3 regions of the Rhizobium cerradonense genome follow, and region 1 is predicted to be linked to each of the others. Evidence: predicted binding sites of a transcription regulator. Region 1 holds the regulator's gene; each other region holds the start of a gene.
The links. The regulator LexA, encoded in region 1, represses DNA repair genes until DNA is damaged. The targets are predictions, from matches to a motif close to TGTTCNNNNTGTGTTCNG.

Region 1 (6,088 bases):
CGCAATGCGAAACCTGGCGCGCATCGACGGTGATGCTCGACTCTGCGGTGACGACCACCATCACCGGGCGGATCGAACGGCGTGAAGCCGACGACAAGGGCCATTGGCGCTATGTCGTCGCCCTGGAGGCAACGGAAAAACCGACCATTCGCAGGCCGCCGGCGCAGATCACCATTTTCGTGCGCAAACAGCTCCAGCCCTTCGAACTCGGCGACCGCATTCAGGGTAGAGCGCGGTTGACGCCGCCGGCCGGACCTGCCTTGCCCGGCCTCAACGATTTCGCCTTCAGCGCCTATTTCGATGGCACCGGCGCGAATGGCTTTGCCTATGGAACGCCGACACTATTGTCACCGACTAGTGATGTAGTTCAGGGATCGGTCCTCGACAAGGCGGATATCTGGCTTGCCGGTTTGCGCAGCCATATCGGCGATAGAATCAGGACGCTTTTGCCCGGAGACACCGGCGCCTTTGCGGCTTCGCTTGTCACCGATGAGAGACGAGCGATCTCAGACGACACGACCGAAGCGCTGCGGACCTCGGGTCTTGCGCATATCATCGCCATCTCCGGCCTAAACATGGCGCTCTCCGCGGGCATCTTTTATGTCGGTTTACGCTATGCCCTCAGTCTGTTTTTCGGCGTGGCACAGGCTTGGCCAACGAAGAAGATTGCGGCCTTCGGCGCGCTGGTCACAGTGACGGCTTATTACCTCATTTCCGGCTTCGGGGTATCCGCGGAGCGTGCCTTCATCATGATGGCGATCATGCTGATCGCCGTGCTCTTCGACCGGCCATCCATCAGCCTGCGCAACGTGGCGCTATCGGCGATAGTCATTCTCATACTGTCGCCTTCGCAGGCGCTCGGACCAAGTTTTCAGATGTCTTACGCCGCGACCCTGGCGTTGGTGTCCGGCTATTCGCTCTGGGCGAGGAGGCCGCATCGGGAGAGCGTTCTCTCCCGGTTCCGGGTCATGCGTCCGCTGCTCTTCGTTTCCCGTTTCTTCGGAAGCATATTGTCGACCTCTTTTATAGGCGGCGCATCGACGGCAATCTTCTCGATAGAACATTTTCACCGGTTGGCGACATATGGCCTCGTTGCCAATCTGGCGGCTATGCCGGTCGTCTCCTTTGTCGTCATGCCGTTTGGCATGGCGGCGACGCTACTGATGCCATTTGGCGTTGATGCCCCTTTCTGGCAGATAACCGGCTGGGGACTTGATGTCGTCATCGTCATTGCCAAAACGGTTGCCGCCTGGGGCGGTAATATTCCCTTCGGCCGGCTGCCGGTCTGGCTGTTCCCGACGGTCATAGCCGGCTTCTTGCTGATGACCTTGCTGAGAACATGGCTGCGACATGCAGGTGCGCTCTTGATCACCGGTTCGGTCGCAGTCGTGGCGCTCGGCCCCGGTGTCCTGAAGCCTGATCTCATGATCTCCGAGGACGGCACGCTGGTCGCCTTGTTGCGCAACGGTGCGCTGACGACAAACCGCGAAAAACCGCCGGATTTCATCTTCGAGCAGTGGCAAAGAGCATTGGCGATCACCGAGCAGCAACCGCCAACGATGCTTCCGCCGGATAGTCAGCTCCCCAAAATCAGCAAATCAGACAAGCATCGTCGCCTGAATTCCGAAGAACAGAGCACCGTTCGAAAGGCGATGGATGCGGCATTAGACGCGGCCGGGCCGGGCGGTTTCGCCTGCCAAAAAGGTGCATGGTGCGTGGCAATGCTGGATAATGGCGACATGCTTGTCACCATTGAAGATGCCGCCTATCTCGCTCCGGCCTGCGACACGGCCAATATCGTCATCACCTCCGTACGGCTGCGTCTTGATCGCTGCCGCTCTGGCGCCACGCTCTTCACAGGTGCAACATTGCGCCGCACAGGGTCCATCGAAATGAGCCTTAGCACCGATAAACCGATAATGACGGCAGCGTTTGAAAACCTTTCGCGGCCATGGAGCCTGCATCGCTCCTACGACTGGCGAACAGACACTTTTGGCGCGCCGCTCAAGCCGGCGTCACCGGTCAGTGATAGCGGCGAATGAGACCGACGAGCTTGCCTTGTACCTTCACTCGATCCGGCCCGAAGATGCGGGTTTCGTAAGCAGGGTTTGCCGCTTCAAGCGCGATCGAGGCTCCCTTGCGGCGGAAGCGCTTCAATGTCGCCTCTTCATCATCGACGAGAGCGACGACGATGTCGCCGGGATTGGCGGTCGTGGCGTTGCGGATGATGACGGTATCGCCATCAAAGATGCCGGCATCGATCATCGAGTCGCCCTTGACCTCCAGCGCATAATGCTCGCCGGAGCCGAGCATGTCGGCGGGAACGGTGATGTCGTGAGTATTGTTCTGGATGGCCGAGATCGGAACGCCGGCGGCAATGCGGCCCATGACGGGTACCGAAACCGAACTGTTGTTGTCCTCACTCACCGGCTTTGCGGGTGCGGGCGGCGGCACAAGTTGCGGCTTGCCAAGGCTACCCTCGATGACGCTTGGCGAAAAGCCGCGGCGAGGCTGCAGGCTCGGGCTATAGGCCTCCGGCAGCTTGATGACCTCCAGCGCTCGGGCTCGGTTCGGCAGGCGACGGATGAAGCCGCGCTCTTCCAAAGCCGTGATGAGACGGTGAATACCGGATTTGGACGCAAGGTCCAGCGCATCCTTCATCTCGTCGAAAGATGGCGGAACACCGGACTCCTTCATTCGTTCGTGAATGAAGAGAAGCAGTTCCTGCTGCTTGCGCGTCAACATCGTTTTGAACCTCGGGACTGAGAAGGTGTCGTGAAACAAATCCAGAACGGACACTATATGTTCCATATGTGTTCCGCAAGCCCTTAAATTTCGGTGAACATTTTGTAGGTGCATCAAATAAATGGGGAACATAACAGGTCCCGGGCAGATGATTTTTTCCCGGCACCTTCAAACTAAATAGCAGAAATATATGCGGAATCGGGCGAAGCAAAATTTCGGACGATCCCAAAACTGATTATCTCCAAGGCGGCGAAAAGCCATGTTCTTCGTTCTATAAGCTCTTTGGAGGACGACACTCTCCGAACCATGGAGAGCAAGCTATGGATCTGACTGGGAATCCGGATTTCTGAGGGGCCGGGATTGGTGCCATCCGTAGTAATATTCGACGGGATATCAATAGGTTGAACTTTTCCTCGAACTCCCGTGCCGGTGCTCGAGCAAGGTACGGTCGTTGGCGATCTGCCTTAGCATGCTGCGCCCGGCCAGAATCATCTCGACGAGAAAGGCCACAAAGGCGCCCATGAGTGCGAAGACGGCAAGCCCAAAGAGCCAGAGCAGCAATTGCTCGCGAAACTGCTGGCGAATCGCACCGCCCATGAGGCCGAGCGTCGCAAGGCATGTGAACACGCCCGATGTCGTGCCGAGCAGAACTGCGATCTCCAGCGCCAATGTTCGCCGCCGCAGATAGTAGAGCTGCAGCAACCGTGTTTCATCCGGGTCCTCAGAGGTCACCCGTTCGAAAAGGCTGTTGACCCGGTCGGAGACGCGGGCGAGCCTGGCCGAAAAGACATTGAGGCACCCGGCAGTGCCCGCCAGCAGAAAGACCGCTGTCAGCGCTATCTGAATAACGTGCGCGGCAATAGACGTCAGATGGTCGTTCAGCACATTGGATCTCCTTTCTGTCCAACGTCATCCGGTATCCGCCCCAGAGGTGTCGCCTTGCCAAAGAAGCGCGCGGAGATGAGGCTGGTTACTGATCTCGCGCGAACGTTCAGGTCGGCGGCGCTGCCGATTGCGTCATTTGCTCAGCGATCTTCTTTCTCTGCAGTGTCATGGCTGCGATCGCGGCATCGGATTTTTCCTCGCCACCCACCTGCACTGTCGGCTGAGCGAAGTCGATGCCGTTTTCCATGAATGCGTCGCGGATCATGGTATAGGCCTGGCGCCGTATGTAGGTTTGCCGACCGGGGAGGGCGGTAAAGGCAAAACTCAGTTCGATACCGAAGTCGCCAATTTGCTCCACCCCCTTCATTTTCAGGGTTTCAAGAATCTGCGGTCCGATTTCCGGATCTTCTTTCAACTGCTCTCCGATTTGCTTGACGATCCTTTTCGCCTTGGTGACGTCGGTATTGAACGGAACCCGTAGCAGGAATTTATCGATCGCCCAGTCGCGGCTCATGTTCTGAACGGCGCCGAGTTCGCCGAAGGGAACTGTGAACACCGGACCATGATGATGTCGAAGCCTGACGGAACGCAGGCTGAAAGATTCCACGGTTCCCTTGTAGCTGCCGCTTTGAACGTATTCGCCGACGCGGAAGGCATCGTCCATCAGGTAGAAAATGCCGCTGACGATATCCTTGACGAGCGTTTGCGAGCCGAAGCCGATCGCCACGCCGAATATGCCGGCCCCCGCAATCAACGGCCCGATCTGCACGCCCATTTCGGACAGCACGGTGAGGACGGCGGCTGCGATAACGATGGCTGCCAGCGCGTTGCGGAAGATCGGCAACAGGGTGCGAAGGCGGCCCGCGCGCGCGGCTTCCGCCGATGGCGAGGAGGCACTGCTGTCGGCGGCGCTCAATTTCTCGTCAATGAATGCCCTCGACAATTGCCAGCAGAGATCGGCCAAAATCAGAACGACGACGCTCTTCAGCGCACCGCGAACAGCGGCGTCGATCGCCGGATTTTCTCGTGCGAGGATGTTGGGATCATAGTGCCAGACGACGGTAATCCAGGCGACCGCGGCTACGATGACGAGCGCGCGCGCACCGCGGACGGCCAGCACCATGCGCGCACTGTTCTTGTTGTCACTAGGCCAGCGTCCCTTTGCGAATGCTTCGGCCGTCCGTCCGACGGCAGTCAATAGCCCCGGAAGAACAACGACATAGATGCCAAGCCAGAAAAGGCCGACGAAGTTGGCCACCCAAAGAAGCCAGAGGCAGGCAACGTAGAGTGAATAAAGGATGTTCATAAGCGTTAACTGTCGGGCAGCGGTTTCCTTGGCCGGTCGCCGCCACACGGCTTCGAGCGTGATCAGCAATAGGAGAATGGAGAACCCGTGGGAGACGACGGTGCCGACATCTCCGTCGATGGAGAGCGGTCTGGTCAGCGACGTCGTGGCGCCGGCTATCGCCAAAACGGCAATGAAGAGACAAGCCCTGCGATAGCCGAAGGCCGACAGAGAGCCCGCGTCCATCGATAGTCTGCAGACGGCAAATGCGAGGCGAGCGGCAATGAATGCCGTCAGATAAAACAGGATCACCACATGCAGTAGCGGCGGCCAGTCTATGGCTAGGAAAATGGCGGAGCTGACGAGGGTGAAAGTGATCCACGGTCCTAATTCTCCGATCGTATGTGCGACAAGAGGATTTGGAAACTGGGCTTTCAGGACGGTTTTCTTGAAAAACCATTCCGCAGCGAGACCGACGCAGACCAATGCGGCGAACATGACGACGGCAGGCGCAAAGCCGTTGTTCCTTGCCTGCTCACGCACCCTACTCGCTGCAGCGGCGAGCTGCCCCGGTACATTGGGAATCGCCGACCGCAGCGCCTTATATCGGGCGCGAGCGCGGGCCTCTCCGGTTTCGACCAGCGTCGCCGTCGCCGAAGGTGCCGGCTGTTGCTCGGCTGCTTGCCGCTTTTCCAGCCATTGGCGCAGCTCCGGATCATTCATCAGACGCAGCAATTCCGATAGCTTTGCAGGCGGTGCTGTGGGGGCCGTTTCGGGGGTCTGCGCGTGGCACAGTTGCGGCGCAATAGCCGTGAAAACAAGGATAAGTGCAACGGCGACCAAGCCGCTGGGCATAAGGGAAATCAAGCGGGCGACAGAATTCGTGAACCTTCGGACGTGCCCCACCAAGGCCAGACAAAGAGAAGCCGTCAAATGTAAGACCGGGCGTATGGGCGCCCCCTCGACGAGCATCAAGCGCATGTCTCCCCCAAGCACCCGACAATCAGATTGAGTACTGCTGCAAAGATAGAAGTAACGACAGGCCGCTCTTCTGCCTTTCCGAGATCGGATGGTGAATTGCGTTGCCGTTGGACAATCCGAACTGAAGAATGCGCGTCTTCGTCTTGCTGCCGGGAAACGGACCTTTCGGCGCTATCCTCACCCGTATCACTT
Region 2 (6,088 bases), on a different contig from region 1:
GCACTCATGGGAAGATTCCATGCATGTACCAGCTCGGCCTTGTTGCACCCTGACCATAGAGACCCTTGCGAAACAGCCAGAAACGATGACCGGCCTCATCCTCGATGCGGAAATAATCGCGGGCCGGGGTTTCCTCCTCGTCGACCCACCATTCCGCCGCAAGCCGCTCCGGTCCTTCGGCCCGCAGGACTTTATGCGTGATCCGCCGCCAACGGAATTGCCGGGGCGGACCGTCAGGCACTTCGGTGGCAAAGGTTTCGATCGGCTCGGGCATGCGAAACAGCCGGAGCGGGCGCTCCCCGCGGAAGAAGCCATGACCGGCATGCTCGCTTCCTGTCCGTCTGTGGGCCGCAAGGATTTCTACGGCAGGTATCGATCGAACGGCCCGTTCGGGAATATGGCTTTCCTGCAGCTCGAAGCCCTGCAGGCAGTCCGGCCCCAGCCGTGCCGCGACCCGGTCGGCGAAGGCGGCGAGCGAGCCATCCTGCCGGCCCTCTTCGATGAAATCGTCTTGCGTCGCGTCGAAAGGCGCATGTTCCAGGACATTGAGGCGGACGATTTCGAAGCCGTATCCCACATCGAGATCGTCATGAATGGCAGTGAAGCGCTCCGTGAACAGGTTGGCGATCCGGCTCGGCTCCCGCAGCGGCTGCGACGCCCCGGCGGCGATGCGGAACACCATGCCGTCGATCCGGAACAGCAAAAGCTCGAACGAACGGCCGCCGACACCGCGGGCCTCCAGCCCCGGCTTCAAGGTTTCGGCAAGCTGGCGGGCCAGTTGCAAGATATCGGCCTCCGCCTGCACCGGTTCGGCAAGCCGCCGCTCGGCTGACAACTGCGCGACCGGCCGGCGCGGCGAGATCGGCTCCTCGTTCAGGCCGACGGCCTGATCGAGCCGCAACAGGAGTTGCGCGCCGAAACGGCGGGTCAGCGGCGCCCGCGGTGCGGCCAGGAGATCGCCCACCTGCTTCAATCCCAGCTTCTGCAATGCGGCGACTGTTTCCTCGCCAAGCCTGAGCGAGGCGACCGGCAGTGGCGCCAGCGCCTCTTCCATGGCTTCCGGAGGAACGACACGGCTCTCGTCGAAGCGGGCCACCGCCCAGGACAGACCCGGCGCAGAGGAGATGGCGCCACGGACATCGAGACCAAGCCGGGAAATCCGGATCAGAATATCCTCGAGCAGCGCTTCTTCGCCGCCGAAGAGATGGGCACAGCCGGTAATATCGAGGAAAAGCCCGTCCTTGCCGTCGATCGCCACCAGCGGCGTATAGCGATCGCACCAATCGGCGATCGCCTCCAGCAATTTGCGGTCCGCGGCCGGATTCTCTTCGACGACGTCAAGGGCGGGACAGATCGCCTTCGCCTCGGCGACGCCCTGTGCAAGCTTCAGGCCGATCGTCTCGGCCCTTTCATTGAGCGCGGTGAGCCGCATGGCATTGTTCAGCTTGCCGGCACAGGCGAGTGGTGGCGCCTCAAGCCGACCGGTCGAACGCCAGGACAGACCCCATCGCTTGCGAGCGATCCGGTCGGTCGGCAGATGCGGAAAGGTCAGCGCCAGAATGCGCTGCGTATTCGCCGGGAAAGGCAGGGCGCTGAGTGTCGAGGACAGGGGCAAACTGGCGGTCATGGGCATTCCACTCCAGGGTTATGGAAAAGGGTGCCGGGTTGCGGCTCTTTTCCAGGGTGAGACGAAAGGCCGGATGACCGATGCTGCCGCCAAGCAGCGATCCGTCCGGCAGGGGCCGCGCCAGGGCCGGCGCGGGTTCGACGGCGAGACGGAAGAGAGCGCTGCTCGCCTCCTCCTCGCCCGCTTGACGCAACAGAAACAAGGGCCGCCCCGCTGCCTTGGCCCGAAGCGCAAGCCGCCGGCTCTCCGTCAACCCGAAACGGGCCGGATTGCCGCGTACCTCCAGAATGACGACCGCGAAGGCCGCACTGACGAGAGCCGCCTCCGCCAGCCATAGCGCCTCTTCCAGCTTGCGCGGTGACGCCTGCAGAAAGCCGGCCGGCTCCAATCCGAAGTCCTGAAGCCCGATCGCATAGGGCAGGCCGGCCTCCATCGCCGCGACCGTATCGCCGATCCATAGAACCGGCGATACGGCCGCGGTTTTGCCGGCGGCTTGCCCCCCAGGCCGCGCAGCGAGAGCTCTAAGCCGTGCAGCGAGAGCAAGCGTGAAACCGCTGGCCGCTCCGGCATCCCGCAAGGCCAGTGAGCGGATCTCCGTCAGCGCATCGAGCGGCACGCCGCCCTGCATCGCCTCGTCGAGATCGGCAACCCCTATCGCAAGCGGCTGGACGGCATCGGCTGAACCAACCTCCGGCTCTGCTGCCCGTGCCTCATGCGCCACGGCAGCCAGCGCCGATATCGGCCTGCCTTCCAGTCGGGCAATGGTTTCACGCAGGGCAAAAAGCGTCTCCCGCGCCACGGCGGCCTCGGCCATGACGTTAGCTCCAGATCAATTATGTTCCTGTTATGTTCTTATGGATTCCAGAGGTCGGAAGAAGAGTCAACACCATTTTATGAGAAAATATTCCTCTGCCTCAATCCACTCTCGAAAAACCGAAACAAAGGCTCTATATGACCAGCTAAGGAAGGAAGCATTCATGGCCCGCATTGACCAGAGCGAGGATTGGCGGGACCGCCATGCCCCCTCGATCAGCACATTCGAATCCCTGGCCACGGAGGCTTACAGCCACCTGCCGGACGAATTCCGTTCGCTCACCGGCAATCTCATCATCCTCATCGAAGATTTCCCCGACGACGACGTGTTCGAGGACATGGCGCTGGAAACGCCCTTCGATCTGCTCGGCCTGTTCGAAGGCCGCGGCATATCGGAGCGTTTCACCGCCCAAACCGGGGAAATGCCGAACAAGATCCGCCTCTATCGCCGGCCGATCATCGATTACTGGGCGGAAAACGAGGAAACCCTCGGCGACATCATCACCCACGTCCTGATCCACGAAATCGGCCACCATTTCGGCCTGAGCGACGAGGATATGGAGCGCATCGAGGCGAGCGCCGAAGAAGCGACGGACCGGTGAGGAACCGATCCTGCTATGCTTACTGCTCGGAAAGCTTCATTTCCGGATCGTAATCCTTGCCTTCGACGTCCTTGACGACCGCCTGGCCGCATTGCATCAGGCCGGTCGCTGCATTGAAGGCATAGGTCGGCGAGCCCGACAGTTCCCAGCCTTTGTTCAGCGCCGCGGTCACCTTATGGCAGAAGGAAGCGTCGTCAGGGCCGGTGAGGAAGCGGTAGAGTTTCATCAAGTCGTCTTTCATACGTATCAGCCCTCATCCTGAGCTTGTCGAAGGACGATGGCGTTCTGCAATCAGGCGAGCTTTATGGACCAGTCTTTCCGCCTGGACAAGATGCAGCCGCTCGACCATGCGTCCGCCGAGGTTTACGACATTGAGGCCGGCCGCCGCCGGATCGGCGAAAGCGGCTATGATGGCTTCCGCCTCCGCAATGGCAGCTTCATCGGGGCCGAAATGCCGGTTGGCGGCTTCGATCTGGTTCGGATGGATCAACATCTTACCGGCAAAGCCCATGGCGCGGCCCTCGGCACATTCGGCGTCCACTGCCTGCATATCCTTGAAATCGTTGAAAACACTGTCGATGGCGTCGAGCCCGTAGGCGCTGACGGCCAGGATCACCTGCATGAGCCAGGGCACGAGATAGGCGCGGCCCGGCTGCGGCAACACATCGGTCTCCTTGCGAAGATCATTGAGGCCGACGACCAAACAATCGAGCCGGCTTCCCGCCGTGCGCCCGGCCTCGGCGATTGCCGCGGCGTTCAAGACGCCGCGCGGCGTCTCGATCATCGCCCAGATGCGCAGGCTCTCCGGCGCATCCGCCTCGGCAAACCTATCGCTGACAACGGTCACATCCTGCGGCTCGTCGATCTTGGGCAGTAACACCGCATCCGGCTCGAGCGCCAGCACCAACTCCAGGTCATCGGCACCGAAGCCCGACGATAGCGTATTGATGCGGATGATGCGCTCCTTGCCGGCCTTTTCTTCGCTATCAGGCGGCGAGCCGGCGAAAAAAGCCCGCAAATTCTCCCGTGCTTCCGCCTTTTTCTCCGGCGCCACGGAATCCTCGAGATCGAAGATGACCGCATCGCAATCGAGATCGGCTATCTTCTCCAGAGCCCGGCGGTTGATCGCAGGAACACTCAGCACCGAGCGGCGCAGACGGACGGAACGGGGAGGGGCGGGACGGCTCATGATACAGTTTTGCCGCGCTTTCGGCCATCAGGCAAGACAACAACAAGCAAGACAACAAAAAGCCATGCTCCTCTTGCAGAGAGAAACAGAGAGGACCACATTGCCATGAGTAGAGAGGTCTCGACCATGCAGAATATCCGTTCCTTGTTTATCGCGCTTGCCGGCATCACCGTGTTTGCAGCCCTGGCGCTGTTTACCGTTTCACTCACGCTCGCTGTCGGCGGCATCCTCACCGTGCTTATGGTGGGTCGCGCGATTTCGTTGCGGATGAAGCCTGCTCCGGTGCGCGCCAAGGCGAACGGTCAGCGCGAAATGCGCATTTGGAACGACGGTCGCGGCACGATCATCGATCTCTAGGCCAAGGTCAGGGCAGGGCGGCGCCTCGCCGCTCTCCAGTACGCTCATCCACGCGTAATTCCTGAATTGCGGAACTGCGGCCGAAGCGCCCGGTTTCAGAGCATTTCCAAGATTCCCCTTCATTTTTGCAGGGATTTGCTCTATTGGCAGGATAATTCGTGCATAGACGAAAATTGAAGGCAGGACCCCCATGGACAAGTTCGTGAAGTTGACCGGTGTCGCGGCACCCCTCCCGGTCGTCAATGTCGATACCGACATGATCATCCCGAAGGACTATCTGAAGACCATCAAGCGCACCGGTCTTGGCACAGGGTTGTTCGCCGAAGCCCGCTACAATGAGGATGGCTCGCCGAACCCGGATTTCGTGCTGAACAAGCCGGCCTATCAGAATGCTAAGATCCTCGTCGCCGGCGACAATTTCGGCTGTGGTTCGTCGCGCGAACATGCCCCGTGGGCGCTGCTCGACTTCGGCATCCGCTGCGTCATTTCGACGAGCTTCGCCGACATCTTCTACAATAACTGCTTCAAGAACGGCATCCTGCCGATCAAGGTCAGCCAGGAAGAGCTCGACAAGCTGATGGACGACGCCTCGCGCGGCTCCAACGCCATTCTGACGATCGATCTGGAAAACCTTGAGATCACCGGCCCGGACGGCGGCTCGATCAAGTTCGAGCTCGACGAATTCAAGCGCCATTGCCTGCTGAACGGCCTCGACGATATCGGCCTGACACTGGAAAAGGCCAAGGCGATCGACAGCTTCGAAAAGACGAACGCCGCATCCCGTCCCTGGGCTGCCTGATCGATTTCATTATCACATTTGCGTGTCAGAGCCGGGCTGAAAAGCCCGGCTTTTTCTTTTCATGCCATGGAAAGTTCATGAGGTTGCCGGCTGTAATATGCCCGACAAAAAGGGGGATCATATAGTCTTTGCGGAGCCCTTCAGGCTGCTCCCGCTCCTCCATTTCCTCCTCCCAATCGGAGCATTTCATGACCTCCCTTCCAATTCTTGGCGCAGCCATGACGCTTGCCGATGTCGAAGCCCATCGTGATTGGCTGCTCGAAAAACCGCGCGATCTGGAACTGCAGAGCTTCGTCGAAGCCGAAATCCTGAATGGCGACTGGGCGCCGCTCGCCGAGCACGCCAGGAAATTGCTCGACGGTCACCAGGGCCGGCTCGGCATCCACGGACCATTCTGGGGCTTCATCATCGCCTCGCAGGATCCGGAGATCCGCGCCGTCGTCACCAAGCGCCTCACGCAGGCGCTCGACGTCTGCGCCAATATCGGCGCCACGCAGATGGTCATTCATAGCCCCTATACGTCCTGGTCCTACAACAACCTCGACAACAACAAGGGCGAACGCGAGAAGATCATCGAATACACGCATCTGACGTTGAGGGACGCTGTCAGACGCGCCGAGAATATCGGCCTGACCATGGTCATCGAGAATATCGAGGACAAGGATCCGCATATCCGCGTCGGTCTCGCCGACAGCTTCAAT
Region 3 (6,088 bases), on a different contig from region 1:
ATCGAAGGTCAGGCGATCTCGTTGGGAAAGCAGCTCGGCCAGCGTTTCCCACCATATGCTGTGCGTCCTCTCCGACAGACCTTGGGTGACGAAGATCGTGAAGGGCGTACCGTGGCGGGCAAAGACCGGCAGCGCATAATCGAAATTGTCGCGATTACCGTCGTCGAGTGTGAAAGCAGCAAAGGGTGGCTTGTTGCGATCACTTGCGATACGGTCCGGCAACGCATCAAGAGAAATGAATTCGTAACCATCCCGTTTCAGTCGCGTGATCGCGCTGTCGAGGAATTCGGGCGAAATTTCCAGATGCGCATTCGGGGCAAAGGTTCGGGGCAAGGGAGGGCGGACATGATGCAGGGTGAAGATGGCGCCGAGGCCGGCGACGTCGCGCATCAGGCCGAGGTTTTTCAGAATTGCGGCGGTTTCCAGCCCGCCGGAGATCGCCGCGCGCTTGAGACGAATTCTGATGCCCTGTTCCATGGGGATTGACCCGGTTGAAGAATGCCCATGCTCTAGCCCATCCGCCGTTAAGTCTTGCTGAATCTGCGCCATCTTTTCAATGTGTTAACGGTTATTTTACCAGCAAAGGCAAAATTGGAATTCTGTCGAGGGTGTTGCCTCAATATCGCACCGAAATCAGGCTCTTGTCGCAAATGCGCACAACAGGTTGATGCGGTGTATTGGCATTTGTTTCAGTTGGGGACGAATATGAAAAAACTTTTGATGGCCCTTTCTGCGGCCGTCTTACTGTTGAGCGCACCGGTAGCGAGCTTTGCGGGCAGCGCCTATTTCATCATGGACGCGAAATCCGGCAGGGTGCTGGCTTCGGATAATGCCGATGATCTCAACCACCCTGCTTCGCTGACCAAGATGATGACGCTGTACCTGACGTTTGAGGCTATTCATCGTGGTAAGCTGGGTTGGAACACGGCGATTCCGGTCTCGAGCAACGCCTCCGGCAAGAGCCCGACCAAGCTCGGCCTGAAGCCGGGCAGCACCATCACCGTCCGCGATGCCGTCAATGGCATGATCATCAAGTCCGCCAACGATGCCGCCACTGCCATGGGCGAAGCGCTGGGCGGTAGCGAAAGCGGCTTTGCCCGCATCATGACGCAGAAGGCGCGCGAACTCGGCATGCGCCGCACCGTCTTCACCAATCCATCGGGCTTGCCGAGCATGGAGCAGGTGACGACCGCGCGCGACATGTCGACGCTCGCCGTTGCGCTCATCAACAATTATCCTCAGGAATATCGGCTGTTTTCGCAGTCGAGCTTCACCTATCGCGGCAGCCGCGTCCGTGGCCATAACAATCTGATGTATCGCTACGAAGGCATGGACGGCATCAAGACCGGCTACACCAATGCCTCCGGCTTCAACATAGTCAGCGCCGTGCGCCAGGGCAACCGCCGCGTTATCGGCGTCGTCATGGGCGGCGCGACTGCCCGTGGCCGCGATGCCTTCATGGCTTCCCTTCTCAATCGCTATGTGCCGAAAGCGACCTCCGCCACTTCATCGCGCCTCATGGCAAGTGTTGGCGGTGCAAAGCAGGTCGAAGTTGCTTCGGCGACGGATGATGTTGCTGCCGATGTCGATGCGCAAACCACGGCCACGACGACGCGCAAGCGCGCCGAGTTCACGCCGGCTCAGGCCCCGCTCGCTTATGCCGCCACGACAAATGTGACCGTGCCGATGGATCGCCCGATGGCGATGGATGAAATCCAAAATGCCGGCAAACCGGCGACCGGCGGTTGGCAGGTGCAGATCGCAGCTACTCCGACGGCGCAGGCCGCCAAGGACCTGCTGTCCGAGGCTCAATCCAAGGCGGGCGGCGCTCTTGCCAACGCTTCGCCCTATACCGAAGCCGTCGGCAAGGGCAGCAACACGGTCTATCGCGCCCGTTTCGTTGGCTTCGGCAGCCGCGATGATGCGAATTCCGCCTGCGCCGCGCTGAAACGCAAGGATTTCAACTGCATGCTGTTGCCGACCAAGGGCTGAGCGGAAATCAAGTTTTGAAACTATCAAGACGGCGGGGCACAAGCTCCGCCGTCTTGCTATTTCCGGCAGAATCGTTCACTTCTGTTGAGAACATACGGGGAACAATATTGATGTTATCCGATCTGATCCAGCAGTTCGAAAAGGCTTCCGCCACCTATGCCGCCGCCAACGGATTGGAGCGCGATGCCGACTGGTTTGTTTTGAAATTGCAGGAGGAGATGGGCGAACTCACCCAGATCTGGAACAAAACGACCGGCCGCGGAAGACGCAAGGGCATGTCGGACGAGGATCTGGCTACTGCGTTGGCCGACGAAACCGCCGATGTGCTTGGCCATATCCTTCTCTTCGCCCACCGCAACAGCCTCGATCTCGCCGCTGCCGTCGAGCGGAAATGGCGGTTCCGGCCGGAGGAGGGGTGAGAGCGGCCACTGGGTTGCCACGTTCAAGAATGAGAGAAGTCGACCTGTGCTTCCGGGCGTGCAAGCCGAAAGGCTTCGAGTTCGTTGCAGCGTTCTTCGACTGCCAGGAGTGTGGAATAACGGGATAGATCTACGCCAAGACGGCGGGAGGCGCTTAGTTGCGGCACAAGATGCAGGTCCGCCCATCCCGCTTCTGCGCTGAAGCAATACGGCCATTGGACCGGTCGGCGCCGTAGGGTTTCCTCCAGGGCGTCAAGGCCTAGAGCCAGCCAGTGGCTGACCCAGGCCGAAACTTGATGATCGTCGGCACCTATGTCCGATTTCAAAAAGCGTCTGACACGCAGAACGGTCAGAGAATGCATTTCCGATGTGATGAGGCCGGCAAACGCTTTTGCCTCCGCGCGGACGACGGGATCGGAAGGTAGCAGACATGGCGCTGGATACGCTTCCTCAAGATAATCCAGGATAGCAGACGATTGCGCGATGATACGTCCACCGATGTCGAGAGCAGGTAGAAGACCTTGAGGGTTCAATCGCTCATATTCGCCGGGCGCCAATGAGCTTACCGGTGTATAAGTGAACGGAATACCTTTGAGGTAAAGTGCTATACGCACCCTTTCGCCTGCGGAATTCTGCCAGCGTGACAGCAAGCGCATGGAGGTCCTCTTCGGTCAAAAGCTATCAACAGCATCAGCCTCCGTCGAAGGCTGATGGCCACTGCTATGGGCATAGCTTTAGGCAGACTTCAAGCCTTCGTCCCGCCGACCGTCACCTGATCCATCCGCAGATGCGGCTGGCCGACGCCGACGGGGACCCATTGGCCGCCTTTGCCGCAATTGCCGATGCCGGTGTCGAGTTTCATGTCGTTGCCGATCATGGAGACGCGCTTCATCGCTTCTGGGCCGTTGCCGATGAGCATGGCGCCCTTGATCGGTGCGCCGACCTTGCCGTCTTCGATCAGATAGGCTTCGGTGCAGCCGAAGACGAATTTGCCGGAAGTGATGTCGACCTGGCCACCGCCGAAGGAAACGGCATAGATGCCCTTCTTCACCGAGGCGATGATCTCTTCCGGTGTCTTGTCGCCGCCAAGCATATAAGTGTTGGTCATACGCGGCATTGGCGTGTGGGCATAGCCTTGGCGGCGGCCGTTGCCGGTTGCCTTCATGCCCATCAGGCGGGCATTCTGCCGGTCCTGCATGTAGCCGACCAGCTTGCCGTTCTCGATCAGCACATTGTAGGCCGAAGGCGTGCCCTCATCGTCGACGGTGATCGAGCCGCGGCGGTTTTCGATCGTGCCGTCATCGACGACGGTCACGCCGGGAGCGGCGACCATCTGGCCGAGCAGCCCTGCGAAAGCCGAGGTCTTCTTGCGGTTGAAATCGCCTTCCAGCCCGTGGCCGACGGCTTCGTGCAGCATGACGCCCGGCCAGCCGGAGCCGAGAACGACGTCCATCGTGCCGGCCGGCGCATCGATCGCCTCGAGATTGACCAATGCCTGGCGCAAAGCTTCGTCAGCGCCGCGGCGCCAGTTCTCTTCCGTGACGAAATCGCCGAAGCCGACGCGGCCACCGGTTCCGAAGGAACCTGATTCCTGCCGGTCGCCTTCGCCGACCATCACCGAGATATTGACGCGCGTCATCGGCCTGACGTCGCGAACGCGATGGCCGTCGGCGCGCAGGATATCGACCACCTGCCAGCTCGCGGCAATGGAGGCCGTGACCTGACGCACCTTGCCATCCTTGTCGCGCAGATAGCTGTCGATCTCCTGCAGCAGCCTCGCCTTGTCCTCGAAGCTTGGGCTCCCAATCGGGTTTTCGTCGCTATAGAGTACTTTATTGGTGCGCTGAGGCGCGGCGGCGTAGGAACCCGCATAGCCGCTCGTGACCGCGCGCACCGCATCGGCGGCGCGCTTCAGCGCGGCTTCGGAGAGATCGCCCGCATGCGCATAACCCACCGCTTCGCCGGCGACGGCGCGCAGGCCGAAACCCTGTTCGGTGTTGAAGCTGCCGCCCTTCATGCGTCCGTTGTCGAAGGTCAGCGATTCCGCCTGGACATGCTCGACGAAAAGCTCGCCATCGTCAGCGCCGGCCAGTGCTTCGGCAACGATGCCGCGCAGCTTGGTTTCGTCGGTATCGAACAAGGTAAGAAGATCGGTATTCATGGATCAAGTGCTCCGTTCAGAGCCGATGTAGGTTTCGGACGGCGAGAGAGCAAGCCCTGTCGATTTACGGAAGCGCGTCGTAGCCTTCGGCAAAGCCCTTGAGGTCGACAGGAATGCCGATGCCTTCTTCCGGCGACTGGAAGACGATGAAGGTGGCCGTCGCGCCGCTGCGCAGCGTTTTCAGCAACTCGTCCTCAAGCACCACTTCGGCATAGCAGCCGTCCGAGAAGCAGCGCACGAAATAGGCGCGGCCGATATCCTTGCCGTCGACATTAAGGCCGAGCCCGTTCGGCAGCAGCACGCCGAGCGGCGCCAGCACGCGAAGAATCTTCGACTTGCGATCGGCGGTCTTCAGCACGACGACCGAAAGACCGACTTCCGGCCGGTCCTCGGCAATGACGTTCTGCATCAGCGCGCATTGTTCGGTCGATGCGCCGGCCGGCTTGTCGCAGACCACGGACCATGCACCATGGCTGGAGCGCACCGTACCCGGTGGTTGTGGAACCTGGTTGGTCGGAAGCTGCTGGGTATGGGCTGGCGGCTGTTGGCCTGACTGCGGCGGTTGCTGGGTTTGCAGTTGCTGAGCCTGCGGCGCCGGCTGTGTTTGCTGTGCCTGCTGCGCCAGAACGGGTGCTGCAGCCGCAGCAGCGATGCTGGCGGTGACAAGCCAAAGCCGGGCGAGGGAACGAAAACCCATGAAAACCTCTAGATTCGAATCAGTGCTGCTATTGTTGAAGCCCATGCCGGCAAATGAAAAGCCCCGCATGCTGAATTCCAACCGACTGCGGCGGAAATACGACCTCTATCTCATTTTGCCCCGGCAATGCGATGGACCACGATGCAATTTTTCGTATGATGATGAAATGCTTGCCATGTTTCGGCGGGCCGGGGGAATATACTTCGCGCAAAAATGCCGCACGGACAACGCTTGTGAGTTGTTGCGGAGTGCTCCAAACTGTGGTTTGAAGCGCAATGGAATGTAGGGATACTGCGTTTGAGTGATCTGGGATCAAACGCTGGAGGGAGAGACATCGTGATTAAGAGGGCTTACGCAGCTCTGGCGGCTATCGCCTGTCTGCTTTTTGCGACCGGCAGCTATGCCGATCAGCCAAAACCATGGGAAACCGGCCTGCAAGAGGCAGCAACCGGCAACATGCATCAAATACGCTGGTTCGAAGCATACACGCTTTGGTTTATCGTTCCCATTACGCTGCTGGTGCTCGTCCTTTTGATCGTCGTCATGGTCAAGTTCCGGGCATCGCGAAATCCGGTGCCCTCCAGAACGAGCCATAACACGCTGATCGAGGTCATCTGGACCGTGGGACCGGTCCTCATTCTTCTGTTCCTGGCTGTTCCGTCCTTCGATCTTCTGACCGCGCAGCTAACGTTCCCACAGAATCCTGACGTGACCGTCAAGGCGACGGCGACGCAGTGGCAGTGGAACTATGAATATGAAAACAGCGGCAACACGCCTCTGGCTTTTGATTCCTTCCTGCTGAAGGATCAGGACCGCGCT

Region 2: a site for LexA is predicted at 2,464-2,481, ahead of PH547_RS10795 (ImuA family protein). Genes of this name have one in related genera too.
Region 3: a site for LexA is predicted at 2,079-2,096, ahead of PH547_RS07845 (nucleoside triphosphate pyrophosphohydrolase family protein). Genes of this name have one in related genera too.

Annotation. Positions count from the first base shown of each region.
Region 1 covers NZ_JAQJCK010000001.1:177,695-183,782, forward strand. The annotation lists gene PH547_RS00945 (ComEC/Rec2 family competence protein) at 1-2,042, shown strand, start outside; gene lexA (transcriptional repressor LexA) at 2,023-2,745, opposite strand; gene PH547_RS00955 (DUF2721 domain-containing protein) at 3,139-3,630, opposite strand; gene PH547_RS00960 (mechanosensitive ion channel family protein) at 3,737-5,770, opposite strand.
Region 2 covers NZ_JAQJCK010000004.1:23,755-29,842, reverse strand. The annotation lists gene PH547_RS10805 (error-prone DNA polymerase) at 1-8, opposite strand, end outside; gene PH547_RS10800 (Y-family DNA polymerase) at 5-1,432, opposite strand; gene PH547_RS10795 (ImuA family protein) at 1,473-2,441, opposite strand; gene PH547_RS10790 (metallopeptidase family protein) at 2,605-3,042, shown strand; gene PH547_RS10785 (DUF1737 domain-containing protein) at 3,062-3,268, opposite strand; gene PH547_RS10780 (HpcH/HpaI aldolase/citrate lyase family protein) at 3,296-4,231, opposite strand; gene PH547_RS10775 (hypothetical protein) at 4,358-4,588, shown strand; gene leuD (3-isopropylmalate dehydratase small subunit) at 4,779-5,387, shown strand; gene PH547_RS10765 (hypothetical protein) at 5,413-5,550, opposite strand; gene PH547_RS10760 (sugar phosphate isomerase/epimerase family protein) at 5,576-6,088, shown strand, end outside.
Region 3 covers NZ_JAQJCK010000003.1:63,042-69,129, forward strand. The annotation lists gene PH547_RS07835 (polysaccharide deacetylase family protein) at 1-477, opposite strand, end outside; gene PH547_RS07840 (D-alanyl-D-alanine carboxypeptidase family protein) at 706-1,992, shown strand; gene PH547_RS07845 (nucleoside triphosphate pyrophosphohydrolase family protein) at 2,103-2,411, shown strand; gene maiA (maleylacetoacetate isomerase) at 2,435-3,067, opposite strand; gene tldD (metalloprotease TldD) at 3,157-4,572, opposite strand; gene PH547_RS07860 (invasion associated locus B family protein) at 4,637-5,269, opposite strand; gene coxB (cytochrome c oxidase subunit II) at 5,606-6,088, shown strand, end outside.